2 regions of the Stenotrophomonas sp. YJH_SMC_57 genome follow, and region 1 is predicted to be linked to the other one. Evidence: riboswitches for the same ligand, from Rfam matches in the RefSeq annotation. Region 1 holds a riboswitch; the other holds the start of a gene.
The links. A riboswitch is a leader RNA that binds a small molecule or an ion and turns the genes downstream of it on or off. The one in region 1 is predicted to bind thiamine pyrophosphate.

Region 1 (3,411 bases):
CGGACCCGCCCGGCGCCTCGGACGATGCCGGGCCGGGCCGCGGACGCCTTGCCGCACAAGGGCAGGGCCGATCACACGCCGCCGCTTTCCCAACTGCCGGCTGAGCGGCCGGGTCCACTTTCAGCCTTGCTTCATGCCTTCTACCGCTAGATGAATGCGCAAGCCGCACGGTGCGCCAGGCAATGTTCCGGCAATGTTGGAACGCCAGCGTGGACATCACGGCAGCCGGGGCGCCCCGCGCCCTCCCTGCCCAGCGTGGCATGCACCTCACAGGAGAACGAACATGCTCAGTACTTCCACACTCAGCTTCCGTGGTCTGGCGATGGCCTTGGCACTGGTGGCCGGTGTCGCCGTGGTCAGCGATGCCAGCGCGATGTCGAGGAAGGACAAGCGCACCCTGGTCGGCGCCGTGGTCGGTGGCGTGGCCGGCAACCTGCTCTCCAATGGCGATCCCGCCGCCACCGTCGGTGGCGCCGTGGCCGGCGGTGCGATCGGCAACCTGACCACCTCCGACCGCCGCGACCGTCGCTATTACGACAACCGCTACTACGACAACCGCTACGACCGCCGATACGACCGTGGCTACTACCGCAGCGGCTACTACGACCGCGGTGACGACCGCCGCTGGCAGCGCGAGCGCTACTACGACAACCGCTACTACAACAATCGCGGCCGTCATCGCGGCTGGTAAGCGGCGGCACGGCACACCGCGAGCGGGTCCAGGGACGGGCGGGTCGATGACCCGCCCGTTTGCGTTGGCCGCGGGCATGGCGTTGAATGCGCAGCCTTGGATGTGACTTTCCCCTTTCGGGCTGCGGCATGACTTCCTTCTCCCACCGCGTGCAGGGCCTCAACAACGACGAGGTCGCTGCCGACTGGCCACCGATCAGCGCACGGGACATCGGCTGGCTGCGCGCGCACTACCCGCAGCTTGACGGGCAAAGCCAGCCGCGCTGGCACAGCCCGCGGCCACTGTCGGCCGCCGCCATTGTCGACGGCGCGCAGGGTGCGGTGTTCATCAAGCGCCATCACCACAGCGTGCGCAGCGCGGCCTGCCTGGAAGAAGAGCACCGCTTCATCGCGCATCTCGCGGCGGCAGGCGTGCCCGTGGTGCAGGTGCTGGCGGCCGCCGATGGCCATACCGCCGTCGAGCACGGCGAGTGGACCTTTGAACTGCACGCCGTTGGCGTAGGCGACGATCTGTACCGCGATGCAGTGTCGTGGTCGCTGCTGACCGATGTCGTGCAGGCCCGCGAAGCCGGTCGCGCGCTGGCGCGACTGCACCACGCTGCGGCCAGCTACCACGCGCCCCAGCGCAGTACCCATCTGCTGGTCGCGCGCGACGATCTCATCCGTGCCGACGATCCGATTGCAGCGATCAAGGCGGACCTGCCCACACGCCCCGGCCTGGCCCGCTACCTCGCACGCATCCCGTGGGAAACGCAGCTGCGCCGCGATGTATTGCCGTGGCACAGCGGCCTGGCCGAGCGCCTGCGCGACGAACCGCGGCTATGGGCGCACAACGACTGGCACGTATCCAACCTGCTGTGGCGCGACGGCCAGGTCAGCACCGTGCTGGATTTCGGCCTGGCCTCGCCCACCAGCGCACTGTTCGACCTCGCCACCGCGATCGAGCGCAACGCGGTGGCGTGGCTGGAACTGAAGCGCGGCATGGAGGCGGTACGCATCGACATCGCACGGGCGTTGCTCGATGGCTATCGGCAGGTGCTGCCGCTGTCGGCCGCGCGCGTGCACCTGCTGGCCGACCTGCTGCCGATGGTCCATTTCGACTTCGCACTGTCCGAAGTGGAGTACTTCGAAGGTGTCACCGGCTCGACCGCGAACGCCGACGTGGCCTGGCAGCCCTTCATGCTGGGGCATCCGGCATGGTTCCACAGCCCACCCGGTCAGGCACTGCTGCAGGCCCTGCACACCGCGGCATGAACGCCACCGGCTCGCAAATCCGTACCATTTGTAGTGAAATGGTCACCTGAAGCGGGGGTGCCTGGATCTGCCAGGCTGAGAGAGTCCCTTGGAACCTGATCCGGTTTGCACCGGCGTAGGGAGCTTTGAGCCGCAGCCACACCCCCGTCATGGGCCGTGCACCTGCGCGCCTTCGCTTCGTCTCCCTTGTTGTCCGAAGACGAACCGAATGAACCGCTGCCTGCGCCCCACCCTGCTCTCCCTCGCCCTCTGCGCCGCGCTGCCGCTGCCGCTGCATGCCAGCGAGGCCGACGCTGCTGCCGATGCGGCTGCCACCGGCGCCGAACGTTCGCCCACCGAACTGGCGGCGGTGCGCGTGCAGGCCGGCAAACCGAAGGCGGATACCTCACGCGTGAATGCCTTCGGTGGCGGTTCGTGGAAGGACACGCCAGCTTCGGTGAACGTGCTCGAGCGCGACTACCTCGACCGCCGCCAGGTGCGTTCGCTGTCCGAGCTGGCCAGCAACGATGCCTCGCTGGGTGATGCGTATGCACCCGTGGGCTATTACCAGAACATCGCCATCCGCGGATTCGCGCTCGATGCCGCCACCGGCTATCGCTTCAACGGCCTGTCCATCGCTGGCGAACAGCGCCTGGCGCTGGAGAACGTGCAGGCGGTGGAGATCCTCAAGGGTGAAGCCGGCCTGGCCGCCGGCGTGATGGCACCAGGTGGCATCATCAACTACATCGGCAAGCGTCCGGCCGAAGTGCGCACCGCCACGCTCGGCACCGATTCGGAAGGCTCGCGCTACGTCGCCGTCGATGTCGGCCACTGGATCACCCCGCGCTTCGGCCTGCGCCTGAACGCCGCCTGGGATTCCAGCAATTCCTACGTCGAGCACGCCGATGGCCGCCGCAACTTCTACTCGCTGGCCGCCGACTGGCTGATCGGCGAGCGCGGCAAGCTGGAAGTGGATGCCAACTACCAGACCAGCTCGCAGCGCTCGGTGTCCGGCTACCAGCTGCTGGGCGCGCGTGACCTGCCGCGCGGTGTCGACCGCGAGCATCTGCTCGGCTACCAGCCGTGGCAGCGCCCGGTGGATATCGCCAGCACCAACATCACCGCTCTGCACACCTACGACTTCAACGACGCGTGGCAGTCGCGCGTCTCTGTCGGCCACAGCCGCTCGGTGATCGATGACAACGTCGCCTTCGCCTACGGCTGCTATTACGCCGCGCAGTGCGCCGATGGAAGTGTGCCGGGCAACTACTTCGCCCCCAATGGCGACTACGACATCTACGACTACCGCAGCCCCGACGACACCCGGCGCAACCAGCAGGCGCGTGCCGAGCTGCGCGGCCGCTTCGAGACCGGCACGGTCGGCCACCAGCTGACTGTCGGCGCCGACTATTTCCGCCGCACCGTGGACAAGCGCCCCAGCGTCAACGAGTACGTCGGCACCAGCAACATCCACGACACGCAGGTGCC
Region 2 (3,411 bases), on a different contig from region 1:
CGGCGTCACGTAGCAGAGCATGGCGGTACCGAACCAGCCGATCATCGCCGCACCGATCGCACTGGTGATGTGGTCGTAGCCCGGTGCGATGTCGGTGGTCAGCGGTCCCAGCGTATAGAACGGCGCTTCGCCGCACTCGCGCAGTTGCTTGTCCATGTTCTCCTTGATCAACTGCATCGGCACGTGGCCGGGCCCTTCGATCATGATCTGCACGTCGTGCTTCCAGGCAATCTTCGTCAGCTCGCCCAGCGTTTCCAGTTCGCCGAACTGCGCGGCATCGTTGGCATCGGCGATGCAGCCCGGGCGCAGGCCGTCGCCCAGCGAGAAGGTCACGTCGTAAGCCTTCATGATCTCGCAGATCTCTTCGAAATGCGTGTAGAGGAAGTTCTCCTTGTGGTGTGCCAGGCACCACTTGGCCATGATCGATCCGCCACGGCTGACGATGCCGGTCACCCGCTTGGCGGTAAGCGGCACATAGCGCAGCAGCACGCCGGCATGGATGGTGAAGTAGTCCACGCCCTGTTCGGCCTGCTCGATCAGCGTGTCGCGGAAGATCTCCCAGGTCAGCGCTTCGGCGCGGCCGTCGACCTTCTCCAGCGCCTGGTAGATCGGCACGGTACCGATCGCCACCGGCGAATTGCGGATGATCCACTCGCGGGTTTCGTGGATGTGCTTGCCGGTGGACAGGTCCATCACCGTGTCGCCGCCCCAGCGGATCGCCCACACCAGCTTCTCCACCTCCTCGGCGATGCCGGAGGACACCGCGCTGTTGCCGATGTTGGCATTGATCTTGGTAAGGAAGTTGCGGCCGATGATCATCGGCTCGCTTTCCGGATGGTTGATGTTGTTGGGCAGCACCGCACGGCCGCGGGCGATCTCGTCGCGCACGAATTCCGGCGTGATGATCTTCTGGATCGACGCACCGAACGCCTCGCCGGGGTGCTGCTGCAGCAGGCCTGCATCGCGGATCGCATCCAGCCGCTGGTTCTCGCGGATGGCGACGAATTCCATTTCCGGCGTGATGATGCCGCGGCGTGCGTAATGCATCTGGGTGACGTTGGCGCCGGCACGTGCACGGCGCGGCAGGGTGCGTGCGGGGAAGCGCACCGCATCGAGCTTCGGGTCATGCTCGCGATCGCGACCGAAGGAAGAACTCAGGCCTTCGAGCTGCTCGGTGTCGCCACGCTCTTCCACCCAGCCGCGACGCAGCGCTGGCAAGCCAGCGGACAGATCGATGCGCACTTCCGGATCGGTATACGGGCCCGACGTGTCGTAGACCGTGACCGGTGCATTCTCTTCGCCACCGAACAGCGTCGGCGTGCGGGTCAGCGCGATCTCGCGCATCGGCACCTGCAGGTCCGGGCGCGAGCCGGGCACGTGGATCTTGCGCGAGCCGGGAATGGGCCGGGTCACGGATTCGGAGAGTTGCTGGGCCTGTTGCTGCAGGGCAGAGAGCTGTGCGTTCATCGGGCATCGTCCAGGAAGGTCAGGGACGAAGCGGCGGCGCACTGCCGCCACGCGCGGACGGTCCCTGGGCGGAGTCCGGGCATGGCAACATTGCAAAGCTTCCCTACGCCGGTATGAGCCGGATCAGGTTCCAAGGGACTGTCTCAACCGTGGCCGTTTGGCCGCGGTACCCCCGCTTCTTGCTGCGCATTAGAGCATAGAAAGCACTGCAGCTCATGACCGTTGCAGCCGCGCATCGCGTGGATTCGTTGTTTCTGTACTAACAGAGCCGTGACATCGCGTTCAGTAACGTGCACGTCCGTCGCATTCCAGCGACCGATGCTTCCTTCGCCGCCGACGCGGCCCCTGCCCGGCTCGCGCTGCACGCCGCCGGCCCCTCGCTGCAAGCTCTGCTCGCTCCCCTCAATCCCTTGATCGGAGAAGCTCCTTCATGGTGTTTCGCATTTCCATCGCACTGGTGCTCGTCCTGGTGCTGCTGGCTGGCTTCGCGCCCGGCCCGTTCAATACCGTCGTCCAGTCGGTACTCGCCGATGTCATCCGCAGTGTCGGTTGGCTCTATCTTCTGGTCGTGTTCCTGGCGCTGACCTTCCTGATGTACCTGGCCTTCGGTCGTTTCGGCAACCTGCGCATCGGCGGTGAAGATGCCGAACCGGAGTTCTCGCGCGCCAGCTGGATGTCGATGCTGTTCGCCGCAGGCATGGGCATCGGCCTGGTGTTCTGGGGCGCCGCCGAGCCGATTTCCCACTTCACCAAGCCACCGGAAGGCCTGGCCCCGCAGAGCATGGACGCGGCGCGGGCTTCGATGCGCTATGCATTCTTCCATTGGGGCCTGCACCCCTGGGCAATCTACGCGCTGATCGGCCTGGCGATGGCCTGGTTCCAGTTCAACCGCAACGGCCGCGGCCTGGTCAGCGACATGCTGCAGCCGATCATCGGCCGCCACCATCGCGGCTGGATCGGGCGCGTGGTCAACATTGCAGCGGTCGTTGCCACTGCGATTGGCGTGGCCACCACGCTGGGCTTCGGCACCATCCAGATCGCTGCCGGCATGGAGCGCGTGTTCGGCCTGCACGCGGGCGTGCCCCTGCAGCTGACCATCATCGCCATCGCGTTCGTGCTGTACATGGCGTCCACCGCCAGTGGCGTGGAGCGCGGAGTGAAGTGGCTGTCCAACTTCAACCTAGCGCTGGCCGCGCTGCTGGCCGCCACCGTACTGGTGCTGGGCCCGACCGGATTCATCTTCGATACGTTCACCACCACCCTGGGCTCGTACCTCAACCAGCTGGTGACGATGAGTCTGCGCATGTCGCCGTTCTCGGGCAGCACCTGGGTGGCGGACTGGACCATCTTCTACTGGGCGTGGTGGATTTCCTGGGCTCCGTTCGTCGGCTCGTTCATCGCGCGCATCTCGCGCGGACGCAGTGTCCGCGAGTTCGTCATCGGCGTGGTGCTGGCACCGACCGTGCTGGGCTTCTTCTGGTTCGCGGTGTTTGGCGGCACCGCGCTGTGGGCGCAGATCTTCGGCCATGCCGATCTGGTACAGGCACTGGGCAACGGCTATGAAACGGTGCTGTTCACCCTGTTTGACAGCATGCCGCTGCCCTTGCTGCTTTCCTGCATCGCGCTGGTGCTGCTGATGATCTTCTTCGTGACATCGGCCGATTCGGCGGTGCTGGTGCTGGCCAGCATGTCCACCGATGAAGCGGGCGATCCGCCGTTGAAGCGCAAGCTGGCCTGGGGCATCGCGGTGGCATTGATCGCAGCGGCACTGCTGCTGGCGGGCGGCCTGGATGCGCTGCAGGGCATGATCACGATCGCGGCATTGCCATTTGCGCTGCTGATGGTGCTGGTGATGGTGTCGCTGTACCGGGTGCTGGACCAGGAGTACACGCGCGAGCGGCGGCAGGCACAGCGCCAGCGGCACATGATCGATGCGTGGATAGC

Region 2: another riboswitch for thiamine pyrophosphate. It lies ahead of thiC (phosphomethylpyrimidine synthase ThiC); the one in region 1 lies ahead of AC5P7U_RS06700 (TonB-dependent receptor).

The regions. Positions count from the first base shown of each region.
Region 1 is NZ_JCAFSZ010000004.1:194,602-198,012, reverse strand. It holds gene AC5P7U_RS06710 (glycine zipper 2TM domain-containing protein) at 284-691, shown strand; gene AC5P7U_RS06705 (phosphotransferase enzyme family protein) at 820-1,944, shown strand; TPP riboswitch at 1,988-2,083, shown strand; gene AC5P7U_RS06700 (TonB-dependent receptor) at 2,153-3,411, shown strand, end outside.
Region 2 is NZ_JCAFSZ010000011.1:46,742-50,152, forward strand. It holds gene thiC (phosphomethylpyrimidine synthase ThiC) at 1-1,467, opposite strand, end outside; TPP riboswitch at 1,550-1,651, opposite strand; gene AC5P7U_RS15880 (BCCT family transporter) at 1,898-3,411, shown strand, end outside.